2 regions of the Desertihabitans brevis genome follow, and region 2 is predicted to be linked to the other one. Evidence: predicted binding sites of a transcription regulator. Region 2 holds the regulator's gene; the other holds the start of a gene.

Region 1 (5,817 bases), on a different contig from region 2:
AGGATGAACAGCGGGATGACCGAGATGACGATCGGCACCGACTGCACCACGAAGAGCAGCAGCGAGTAGCCCGAGACCAGCTTGTTCCGCCCGCGGGAGAGCACGTAGCCGGCCGGGGCCGCCACGATCACGGCGATGGCCACCGTCACCAGCGCGGTGAGCAGGCTGTTCCCGAGCCAGGTCACCACCTGGGTCCGGCTGAAGACGATCTGGAAGTTCTCCAGCGTGGGACCGACGGCCGAGCTGCCCAGCCCGGGCCGCAGCGAGAGCCACAGCACCGAGACGATCGGCACCAGCACCACGCCCGTGATGACGGCCATCAGCAGGAAGCGCCACCACTGCCCGCGGGCACCGTGGTCGACGGTGCGCCGCCGGGGCCCCTTCTGCTCGGTGGAGAGCTGCCGCGGCGCCAGGGCCGCCGGGGCGTTCGGTGCGGAGCCGCTCATGCGATGTCCACCTTCCGGATCTGGCGGTAGAGCACCACCGACACGATGACCAGGGTGGCGGTCATCAGCAGCGCGATGGCCGTGCCCGGACCGGTCTGGTACTGCGCGAAGGTCGTGCGGTAGGAGAGCACCACCAGCGAGGTGGTGGTGTTGACGGGGCCGCCGCCGGTGAGCAGGAAGATCGTCGGGAAGTCGTTCACGCAGAAGATCGTCATGAGGATCCAGCTGATGTAGGTGGACCGCGAGATCAGCGGCAGCGTGAGCTGGGTGAACAGCTGGCGCCGGTTGGCCCCGTCCACCCGTCCGGCCTCGTAGACGTTCTCGTCCACCGCGGCCAGCGAGGCCGACATCATCATCATCATGAACGGGAAGCTGATCCAGACCTTGAACACGCAGACCGTGATCGAGGCCAGCAGGGGGTCGGCCAGGAACAGCACCCGGCCCAGCCCGAGCAGCTCACCGAGGATGGGCAGCGGGCTCTGCGGGGTGGCGACCAGCCAGTTCCATGAGGTGGAGGTGACGACCACCGGCACCACCCACGGCAGCAGCAGCAGCACCTTGAAGGCCCTGCCACCGGGGATCCTCGTGCGCAGCAGCATCGCCAGCGCGAGGCCGACCGCCCAGCTGCCGAACACACCGACGAGGGTGAAGATCAGCGTGAACCGGGCCGCGGCCCAGAAACCGGGCGAGGTCAGCACGTCGGCGAAGTTCTCCAGCCCGACGAAGTCTCCCTCGGAGATCAGGGTGCCGTCCCGGACCGACTGCAGGCTGCCGTACAGCACCGGGTAGAGGTTGAGCAGGGCGATCAGGAGCACGGACGGCAGCACCAGCAGCAGCATCGTCAGGGTGCGGGCGCTCGGCCCTCTCCGCCCGGTCTGCGGCCGCTGCCGGCCGGACCCGCCGGGGGCGACCCCCCGGCGGGCCCGGCGCACGCGCTCGCCGATGGCGAGGTCGGTCATCGGTGTCTCTTCTCTGAGTGGGACGGGACAGGCTGGGCGGGACCCGGCCTCAGTTGATGGTGTCCTCGATACCCCGCTGCAGCTGCTCCAGCGCCGACCGGGCGTCGGTGGCGCCGGTGAGGATCTGCTGGGTGAAGGTGTCGATGATCGGCGTGGCGTCCACGCTGGTCACGCCCTGGAACAGCGCCGAGCCGCCGGGAGCCGCCCACGTCTTGGCGATCGGCTGGTACTCCTCGATGATCTTGACGTTGTTCGGGTTCTCCTGGAACTCCGGCGTCTCGGCGATCGACCTCAGCGGCGGCAGCCCGATGCCGGTGTTCTCGGTCCAGAGGCGGGACATGTTCTGGTAGTAGTACGTGAGGAACGCCTCCGAGCCCTCCTGGCTGGGGGTGTCCTGGTACATCATGATGTTGTTCGGGAAGTAGAGCATGCCCTGCGTGCCGGCCGGGCTGGTGAGCGGGGAGTTGACGACGATCTCGTCGCCGACCTCGCCACCGATGTTGGCCGCCAGGCCACCACCGTCGAAGCCCATCCCGAAGCGGCGGGCCCGCCACTGCTCCTGCACGTTGTCGCTGGTGTAGGTGGCCGCGGCCGGGTCGACGTAGCCCTTGGCCACGCACTCCAGCACGAACTCCATCGCCTCGATGTTGGCCGGGGTGACGCATTCGGGCTGCTGGTCGGCGTTGAACAGGCCGCCGCCGTTGCCGATCATCCAGCTGACCAGGATGTGGCCGCCGGTGAACCGGCCCGAACCGGACCCGTCGCCGTAGCCGTAGACGTCGATCTGCTTGAGCGCCTCGCAGGCGTCCAGGAAGGACTGCCAGTCCGTCGGCGCCTCGGTCCCGGCCTCCTCGAGCAGGGTGGGGTTGACCCAGAGCACCCGCATGTCGAGGTTGTAGGGCACCGCGGCGTAGCCGTTGTCGGTGCGCATGGCGTCGATCAGCCCGGGCAGGAAGTCGTCGTAGAGCCCGTTACCGCGCCAGGACTCCAGCAGGTCGTCGGCGTAGGCGATCGCCCCCTGGTTCTCGAACAGGAAGGCCTGGGTGCCGCCGCCGGAGCTCACCGCGGGCCCGGTCTGGGAGGCCACCGCGGAGGAGAACGTCTGGGTGAAGTTCGCCCACTGCACGGTCTGGTAGGTCGCCGGCGGCAGACCCTCGGGCGGCTGGTAGGCGGTGACGATCTCCTCGTCGGTGGGGTTGAACTGGTCGCCACCCCACGGCATGTTCCAGAACGCGATCGGTTCGCTACCGCCGCCACCACCGGCCCCACCGCCGCCGCCGCATGCCGCCAGCATCCCGGCGGCCGACAGACCTCCAGCGGCGCCCAGCAGACTGCGCCGGCTCAGCTCCATGCGCCCGTTGCTTCCCATGACGTCTCCTCCACCCGGAGGGATCGGCACACGGCCCACCCTCGACTTCGTTGTCGTCCCCGCGAGCCGCGGGGGCCCCTCGCCGCGCCGTCCCCGGACGGGGCGAGACGGATCGATGGTGCGTCATGCTCCGTGCCCCCGTCAACACAAATGGGGGGAAGCGCAACAAATCCGTGACCTTGGGCTCCCGGGTCGTCAACGGACATGACAAGGGCCCCGTCCGCGTGGTGCGGACGGGGCCCCGGGTGTCGCTACGAGGCGCGGGCTCAGTGGCTGTGCGCGGCCTCGTCCTCGTCCTCGGGCTTCTCCACCACCAGGGTCTCGGTGGTGAGCAGCAGCGAGGCGATGGAAGCGGCGTTGGCCAGCGCGGAGCGGGTGACCTTGACCGGGTCGATGACACCGGCCGCGATCAGGTCGCCGTACTCGCCGGTGGCCGCGTTGTAGCCCTGGCCGGGCTCCAGCTCGGCGACCTTGGAGGTGATGACGTAGCCCTGCTCGCCACCGTTCTCGGCGATCCAGCGCAGCGGCTCGACGACGGCCTTCTGGACGAGCTTGACGCCCGCCAGCTCGTCGCCGGTGGCCCCCAGGCCGTCGGACAGCACCTTGGCGGCGTGGATGAGAGCGGAGCCGCCCCCGGCCACGATGCCCTCCTCGATGGCCGCCCGGGTGGCCGAGACGGCGTCCTCGATGCGGTGCTTCTTCTCCTTCAGCTCCACCTCGGTGGCGGCGCCGACCTTGATCACGCAGACACCGCCGGCCAGCTTCGCGACCCGCTCCTGGAGCTTCTCGCGGTCCCAGTCGGAGTCGGTGTTGGCGATCTCGGCCTGCAGCTGGGCCACCCGGTCGGCCACGGCGGAGGAGTCCCCGGCGCCGTCGACGATCGTGGTGTCGTCCTTGGTGACGACGACGCGGCGGGCGCGGCCGAGCACCTCCAGACCGACCTGGTCGAGCTTGAGGCCGACCTCGGGGGCGACGACCTGGCCACCGGTGAGGATCGCGATGTCCTCGAGCATGGCCTTGCGACGGTCACCGAAGGCCGGGGCCTTGACCGCGACGGAGGTGAAGGTGCCGCGGATCTTGTTGACCACCAGCGTCGACAGCGCCTCGCCGTCGACGTCCTCGGCCACGATGACCAGCGTGCCCGACGCACCGATGACCTTCTCCAGCAGCGGGAGGAGGTCGCTCATCGCGGAGATCTTGCCGGAGTGCAGGAGGATGTAGGGGTCCTCCAGCACGGCCTCCTGGCGCTCGGCGTCGGTGACCATGTAGCCGGAGATGTAGCCCTTGTCGAACTGCATGCCCTCGGTGAACTCGAGCTCGGTGCCGAAGGTGTTCGACTCGTCGACGGTGATGACACCGTCCTTGCCGACCTTGTCGAAGGCGTCGGCGATCAGGCCGCCGATCTCGGAGTCCCGGCTGGAGATGGTGGCCACCTGGGCCATGTCCTGGGTGGTCTGGACCTCACGGGCCAGCTCGCCCAGGCGGGCCTCGACGGCCTGGACGGCCTGGTCGATGCCGCGCTTGAGCCCGACCGGGTTGGCCCCGGCGGCGACCGCCCGCAGACCCTCGTGCACCAGGGCCTGCGCCAGCACGGTGGCCGTGGTGGTGCCGTCACCGGCGACGTCGTTGGTCTTGGTCGCGACCTCCTTGGCCAGCTGCGCGCCGAGGTTCTCGTAGGGGTCGCTGAGCTCGACGTCGCGGGCCACGGTGACACCATCGTTGGTGATGGTGGGCGCACCCCACTTCTTGTCGAGCACCACGTACCGGCCCTTGGGGCCGAGCGTGACCTTCACGGTGTTCGCGAGGATGTCGACACCGCGCTCGAGCGAGCGGCGGGCCTCCTCGTCGAACTGAAGGATCTTCGCCATGTGTGTTACTCCCTCAGTCGGTGCTGATCACTTGGTGACGACGGCGAGGATGTCCCGCGCGTTGAGCAGCAGCAGGTCCTTGTTGTCGTACTTGACCTCGGTGCCGCCGTACTTGCTGAAGATCACGGTGTCGCCCTCGGCGACGTCGAGCGGGACACGGTTGCCGTTGTCGTCCACGCGGCCGGGACCGGTGGCGAGCACCTTGCCCTCCTGCGGCTTCTCCTTGGCGGTGTCGGGAATGACCAGGCCAGAAGCGGTGGTCTGCTCGGCCTCCAGCGGCTCGACGAGGATGCGGTCCTCGAGCGGCTTGATCGTGACTGCCACGTCAAACCCCTTTCACGGGTGTCAGGTGTGTTCACATGTTCTGCAGCCGGGGCGTCGTCGCGGGTGCCGTCCCGAGCTGGCACACTCACGGTGAGAGTGCCAGCTCCGACTCTAGAAGGGGGTTAGCACTCGGTCAAGCCGAGTGCCAGAAGCGATGAGTCGGGCGTCCGAGGGAGGTCGGCACCGCCATGACGACACACACGCTGCAGGGCGACGGCGTCGCCCTGGTCTACGACGTGCACGGCCCACTGCCGACCGCCGACGGGCGTCCGCCGCTCGTGCTCATCGGCCAGCCGATGGACGCCACCGGCTTCCGTGCCCTCGTGGCCCGGATGCCCGAGCGCACCACGATCACCTACGACCCGCGCGGCATCGGTCGCAGCGTCCGCTCCGACGGGCGGGTCGAGGCCGACCCGCGGGTGCAGGCCGAGGACGTGCACCGGCTCGTCGCCGAGGTCGGCGGTCCGGTCGACCTGTTCGCCAGCAGCGGCGGCGCGGTGACGGCGCTGGCACTGGTCGCCGCCCACCCCGGCGACGTGCGGACGCTGGTGGCCCACGAGCCGCCGCTGGTCCGTCTGCTGCCCGATGCCGACGTCGTCCTGCGGGCGATGGCCGCGGTCCGTGCGGCCTACCGCGACCGCGGGTTCGGAGCCGGGATGGCCGCCTTCATGGCGCTGAGCAACGAACCCGGGGAGCTGGGCGAGGAGTTCCTCGAGCGGCCAGCTCCCGACCCGGCCGCCTTCGGGCTGCCGACCGAGGACGACGGCTCGCGGGAGGACCCGCTGCTCTCGGAGCGCTCGCAGCCGATCATCGACTTCGTCCCCGACGCCGAGGCACTGCGTGCCGCGCCG
Region 2 (5,817 bases):
GCCGCCGCCGGGGCCGACCTCGCCGTGGCTGGCCAGGTGGATCCGGTTGCCGGTGGAGACGCCGGCGGGGATCTTGACGTTGATGCTGCGCGAGGCGCGGACCCGTCCCTCGCCGGAGCACTCGTGGCACGGGTTGGTGATCACCGAGCCGTAGCCGCGGCAGTTCGGGCACGGCTGGGTGGAGCGGATGTCACCGAGGAAGGAGCGCTGCACGGTGGTGACGTCGCCCTGCCCGTGGCAGGTGCTGCAGCGGGTCGGCTCGCTGCCGTCGGCCGAGCCCTTGCCGTTGCACACCGTGCACAGCACCGCGGTGTCGACCTTGACGGACTTGGTGATCCCGAAGGCGGCCTCGGCCAGGTCGAGCTGCAGCCGGACCAGGGCGTCCTGGCCGCGACGGACCCGCGAGCGGGGCCCCCGGGAGGTCTGCTGGCCGAACATCGCGTCCACCAGGTTGGTGAAGTCGAAGCCGGCCCCGCCGAACCCGCCGGCGCCCCCGAAACCGCCCGCACCGCCGAACCCGCCCATCTGGTTGGGGTCGCCGCCGCGGTCGTAGATGTGGCGCTTCTGGGGGTCCTTGAGGGTCTCGTAGGCCTCGTTGATCTGCTTGAACTTCTCGTGGGCGTCCGCGCTCTGGGCGACGTCGGGGTGCACCTTCATCGCCATCCGGCGGTATGCCTTCTTGATCTGCTCGTCGGTCGCGTCCCGGGAGACGCCGAGGACCTCGTAGTAGTCAGTGCTCATCGTCGTGTGGTTCGTCCTTCAGCCGTGGGCAGATTCGTTCGGTCGTGTGCGGGGCTCAGCCCTCGGCCAGGAAGCGGCCGACGTACCTGGCCACGGCCCGCACCGAGGCCATCGTCGAGGGGTAGTCCATCCGGGTCGGGCCGACGACCCCCAGGCTGGCCCAGATGTCGCCGTCACTGCCGTAGGCGCTGGCCACCAGCGAGGTGGTCTGCAGCTCACGGTAGGGGTTCTCGTGCCCGACCCGCACCGTGACGTCGCCGGGGGTGGCGGCCTCCCCGAGCAGCTTGAGCAGCACCACCTGCTCCTCCAGCGCCTCGAGCACGGGCTTGACGGTGGTCTCGAACTCGGCCCCGAAGCGGGTCAGGTTGGGCACCCCGCCCACCACCACCCGGGTGGAGGTGGAGGTGCCCAGGATCTCCAGCAGCGCGCTGCTGACCTGGGTGCCGGCCGCGGACAGCGGCGGGGGCAGCTGGTCGTCCAGCGTGCCGAGCGCGGCGGCGGCGTCGGCCAGGGAGGTCCCGGCCAGCGCGGCGTTGAGGATGCCGCGGAGCTGGGCCAGCTCGTCCTCGGTGATGCCGGGCACCTCGACCGGGCGCTGGTCGACCTTGCCGGTGCTGCTGATCATGATGACCAGCACCCGGTCGCCCCCGAGCGAGACCAGCTCGACGTGGCGCACCGAGGCCGAGCTCAGCACCGGGTACTGCACGATCGCGACCTGCCGGGTCACCTGGGCCAGCAGCCGCACGGTGCGGCCCACGACGTCGTCGAGGTCGAGGGCGCCGGAGAGGAAGGTGCTGATCGCGCGGCGCTCGGCCGGCGACAGCGGCTTCACCCCGGCCAGCCGGTCGATGAAGAGCCGGTAGCCCTTGTCGGTGGGGATGCGGCCGGCGCTGGTGTGCGGCTGGGTGATGTAGCCCTCGTCCTCCAGCACCGCCATGTCGTTGCGGACGGTGGCCGGGGAGACGCCGAGGTTGTGCCGCTCGACCAGCGCCTTGGAGCCGACCGGCTCCTGGCTGGAGACGTAGTCGGAGACGATGGCGCGCAGCACCTGCAGCTTGCGGTCGTCGAGCACGTGGCCTCCTCCCCGTGGGCCCGCGGTCGGTCTACCGCAGGACTGGCACTCGTCTGGGTCGAGTGCCAGTCTAACCGCTATGGCGAACAACGGGGACGTCCCGGGTGACGGGTCGGCGGCCGGGCCGGGCACCTGGGTCGAGGTGGCCGACCGGGTCTGGACGGGCGTGCTGGAGCCGGACGCCGTCACCATCGGGCTGGTGGCCGGCGGGGACGGGCTGCTGGTGGTCGACACCGGCTCCACCCCCGCGCAGGGAGCGGCGCTGCGGGCCTCGGCCGAGCGGCTGACCGGGCTGCCGGTGCGGGCGGTGGTGGTCACGCACGCGCACTCCGACCACGCCTTCGGGCTGGCCGCCTTCGACGACGTCGACACCTTCGGCCACGAGGGGCTGGCCGACGAGCTGGCGTCGGCCCCGGCGCGGGCGCGCGCCGCCGAGCTGGGTGTCGACCCCGGCGACCTGCGCACGCCCAGCCGGCCGTTCGCGCTGGCCGCCGGGGTCGACCTGGGCGCGCGCTGGGTGGAGCTGGCCCACCTCGGGGTCGGGCACACCCGCAGCGACGTGGTCGTGGTGGTCCCCGACGCGCGCGTGGTGTTCGTGGGCGACCTGGCCGAGTCGGCGCCCTCGCCGGTCGACGGCTCCCCCGCGCCCTGGTTCGGGCCGGACTCGGTGCCCGAGGAGTGGGCGGCCACCCTGGACGCGGTGCTCGGGCTGGTGGCCCGCGGCGACGTCCGCGCCGTCCCCGGGCACGGGCCGGTGATGACGGTGCAGGACCTCATGCTCCAGCGCGGTCAGGTGGCGGCCGTGGCCGGGGAGGTCGAACGGCTGGTGCGCGCCGGCGTCCCGGCGGAGCGGGCGGTGGCCGAGGGCCGCTGGCCCTTCCCGGCCGAGCACGTCGCCGAGGGGGTGCCGGTCGCGCACGCCCGCCTGGTCGCCGCCGGCGTCCGGCCGGACCCCCCGCAGCTCCCCCTGCTCGGGCGCTGACTCCCCTCCCCCCTGCGCGGTTCCACCTGGTCAGGCGGGCGAGCCGGCGTTGAGGGCGTCGACGGCAGTGGCGGTGAGGTCGACGTCGGCGCCGACCACCAGCGGGGCGCCGCCCAGACCCGGCCGGTAGGTCTGGCCGGTCAGCAGCGTGGCCTCGCCGCCGAGCTCACGCACCATCAGCGTCCCCGGGGCGTGGTCCCAGGGCTTGGGCGAGGCGTAGACGAGGTAGTCGATCTCACCGGTCAGCAGCTTGGGGTAGTCGATCCCGCAGCACCACCAGGTGTCCCCGATCGGGCCCAGCGGCGGGAAGTCGCCGTCGCGCCAGCGGCGCCGTGAGCTGACCCCGCGCCAGCCGGCCGGGTCGCCGCCGACCGTGCGCGGTGCCAGCGGGGTGCCGTCGAGGGTGACCCCCGCACCGCGCTCGGCCACGAAGGAGCGCTGGTGCTGCGGCTGGTGGATCCAGCCCCGGACGGCCTCCCCGCGACGCAGCTCGGCCACCATCACCGCGTGGTCGGCCGATCCGCGGACGAAGTTGCCGGTGCCGTCGATCGGGTCGATCACCCAGGCCTGCTCGGCCTCGGCCAGGCCGTCCAGCACCGAGGCGTCGGCCGAGACCGCCTCCTCCCCCACCACCAGGGCGCCGGGGTGGGCCCGCGACAGCGCCTCGGTCAGCGCCACCTCCGCCTCGTGGTCGGCCACCGTGACGTAGTCGCCCGGGCCCTTCTCCGAGACCTCGGCCTCGCCGAGGGCCCGCCAGCGGGGGGTGACCACGGTCTCGGCGACCCGGTGGATCAGCTGCAGCACCTCGTCGGTGTCCATGGCCCCCAGCCAACCAGATGTCCGCGGGGTGTTTGCGCCCGTGGACGCCAGCACCGACAATGCCGCGAGGCCCCGACCACGGAGGGAGGCCGATGGCCCGGATCACGATCCGCACCATCGCGGACGCCTGCGGGGTGTCCCCGTCCACCGTCTCCAACGCCTACAACCGTCCCGGCCAGCTGTCGGTGCAGCTGCGCGAGCGGATCCTCGCCACCGCCGAGGAGCTGGGCTACGCCGGTCCGAGCGCGGCCGGGCGGTCGCTGCGCTCGGGTCGGGCCGGGGCGCTCGGCGTCCTGCTGGCCGACCAGCTCTCCTACGCCTTCTCCGACCCCTACGCCATCGGCTTCCTCGTCGGGGTCAGCCAGGTGGCCGAGGCCGAGGGGGTCAGCGTGCTGCTGCTCAGCGCCACCGACCCGTCCGGCCACCCCGACATCGGGGCGGTCCAGCGGGCCAACATCGACGGCATCATCACCCTCTGCATGGACTCCGACCACGTGGTGCTCGACCACGCCAAGCGGCGCGGGCTGCCCGTGATCTCCACCTACGCCCGCTCCGGGGACTTCTCGGTGGCCATCGACGACCGGCTGGCCGGGCGGCTGCTGGGCGAGCACCTGCACGCGCTGGGCCACCGGCGGATCGCCTGCGTCACCGGCGGATACGCCCCCGACGGCTCGGGCGTGCGACGGGTCGACTCGCTGGCCGAGCTGTCCTACCCCGAGCGGCTGCTCGGGCTGGTCGAGGCGATGCCCGGGGTGGAGTCGGTCGTCTTCGCCGCCGACTACAACTCCTTCGACGCCGGGCGGCTGGCCGCCGCCGAGATCGCCGCCCTGGACCCGCCCCCGACCGCGGTGGTGGGGCTCAGCGACGTGCTGGCGATCGGCGCCCGCCACGAGCTGCTGGAGCGGGGGCTGCGGGTGCCCGAGGACGTCTCGGTGTGCGGTTTCGACGACATCGACGAGGCCGCCCACCACGGGCTGACCACGGTGGCGCAGCCGATCCTGGAGAAGGGCCGGCTGGCCGCGCAGATGCTGGCCGACCCGACCCACCGCGGCCGGGTGGTGCTGGACGTCCGGCTCGTCACCCGCAGCTCCACCGCTCCTCCGGCGTCCTGACCGCACTCACCGGCCGTCGACGACGACCACCCCGTTCTGGTAGGCCCACACCACCGCCTGCAACCGGGAGCGGACGCCGAGCTTGGGCAGGATCCGGGCCAGGTGCGACTTCACCGTGGAGACCTCGACCACCAGCTCGGCGGCGATCTCCTCGTTCGACATGCCGCGGGCCAGCAGCAGCAGGATGTCGTGCTCGCGGGCGGTCAGCTCCTCCGCGGCCCGGCCGGCGGTCACCGGCTGCAGGCTGCGGCGGCTGGCGAACTCGCGCAGCACCCGCCGGGTCAGCCCCTGGTCGAGGGTGCCCTGGCCGGCGGCCACCCGGCGGACCGCCTCGACGATGGTGGTCGGGTCGGCGTCCTTGAGCAGGAACCCGGCCGCTCCGGCCTCGAGCGCCCCGAAGACGTAGTCGTCGAGGTCGAAGGTGGTGAGCACCAGCACCGGGACGGGCCGCTCGCGCGCGGTCAGCCGGCGGGTCACCTCGATCCCGTCCAACCCGGGCATCCGGATGTCGAGGCACGCCACGTCGGGAGCCAGCTCGTCGGCCATCGCCAGCGCCGAGGTGCCGTCCTCGGCCAGCCCGACGACCTCGAGGTCGGGTTCGGCGTCGAGCAGGGCCGACAGACCAGCGCGCACCAGTGCCTGGTCGTCGGCCACCAGCACCCGGATCACCGGCTCACCCCCGTGGGCGCGGTGGACCGGTCGGCCCGGGGCATCCGCACCCGCACCTGCCAGCCCCCGTCGGCGGTGGGCCCGGAGTGCAGCTCCGCGCCCAGCAGGTCGGCGCGCTCGCGCATCCCGACCAGGCCGAACCCGGACGGCCCCTCGCGGTCGGTGCCGCCGGGGCCGTTGGTCACCGTCAGCACGAGAGCGCCGGGGTCACGGTCGTCGACCTCGACCCGGACCGGCGCACCGGCGGCGTGGCCGGCGGCGTTGGCCAGCGCCTCCTGGGCGATCCGGTACACGGCGAGCTGGGCCACCGGGCCGACACCCGCGGCCAGCGGAGCGTCGTCGGCGGCGGCCCGGGTGACGAGCTCGACCGCCGTCCCGGCCTCCCGACGCCGCTCGACCAGCGTCGCTATCGCGGCCACCGA

The links. Region 2 encodes HrcA, which represses chaperone genes, less so after heat shock. Its sites were predicted from a motif close to TTGGCACTCGNNNNNNNCGAGTGCCAA; they were not measured.
Region 1: a site for HrcA is predicted at 5,089-5,115, ahead of groES (co-chaperone GroES). Genes of this name have one in related genera too.

The regions. Positions count from the first base shown of each region.
Region 1 is NZ_QOUI01000008.1:20,911-26,727, reverse strand. Features, by position in the region: gene DT076_RS13195 (carbohydrate ABC transporter permease) at 1-446, opposite strand, end outside; gene DT076_RS13190 (carbohydrate ABC transporter permease) at 443-1,405, opposite strand; gene DT076_RS13185 (ABC transporter substrate-binding protein) at 1,455-2,774, opposite strand; gene groL (chaperonin GroEL) at 3,041-4,642, opposite strand; gene groES (co-chaperone GroES) at 4,670-4,966, opposite strand; gene DT076_RS13170 (alpha/beta fold hydrolase) at 5,155-5,817, shown strand, end outside.
Region 2 is NZ_QOUI01000006.1:62,614-68,430, reverse strand. Features, by position in the region: gene dnaJ (molecular chaperone DnaJ) at 1-741, opposite strand, end outside; gene hrcA (heat-inducible transcriptional repressor HrcA) at 797-1,813, opposite strand; gene DT076_RS10630 (MBL fold metallo-hydrolase) at 1,893-2,795, shown strand; gene DT076_RS10625 (inositol monophosphatase family protein) at 2,826-3,614, opposite strand; gene DT076_RS10620 (LacI family DNA-binding transcriptional regulator) at 3,707-4,726, shown strand; gene DT076_RS10615 (response regulator) at 4,733-5,395, opposite strand; gene DT076_RS10610 (sensor histidine kinase) at 5,392-5,817, opposite strand, start outside.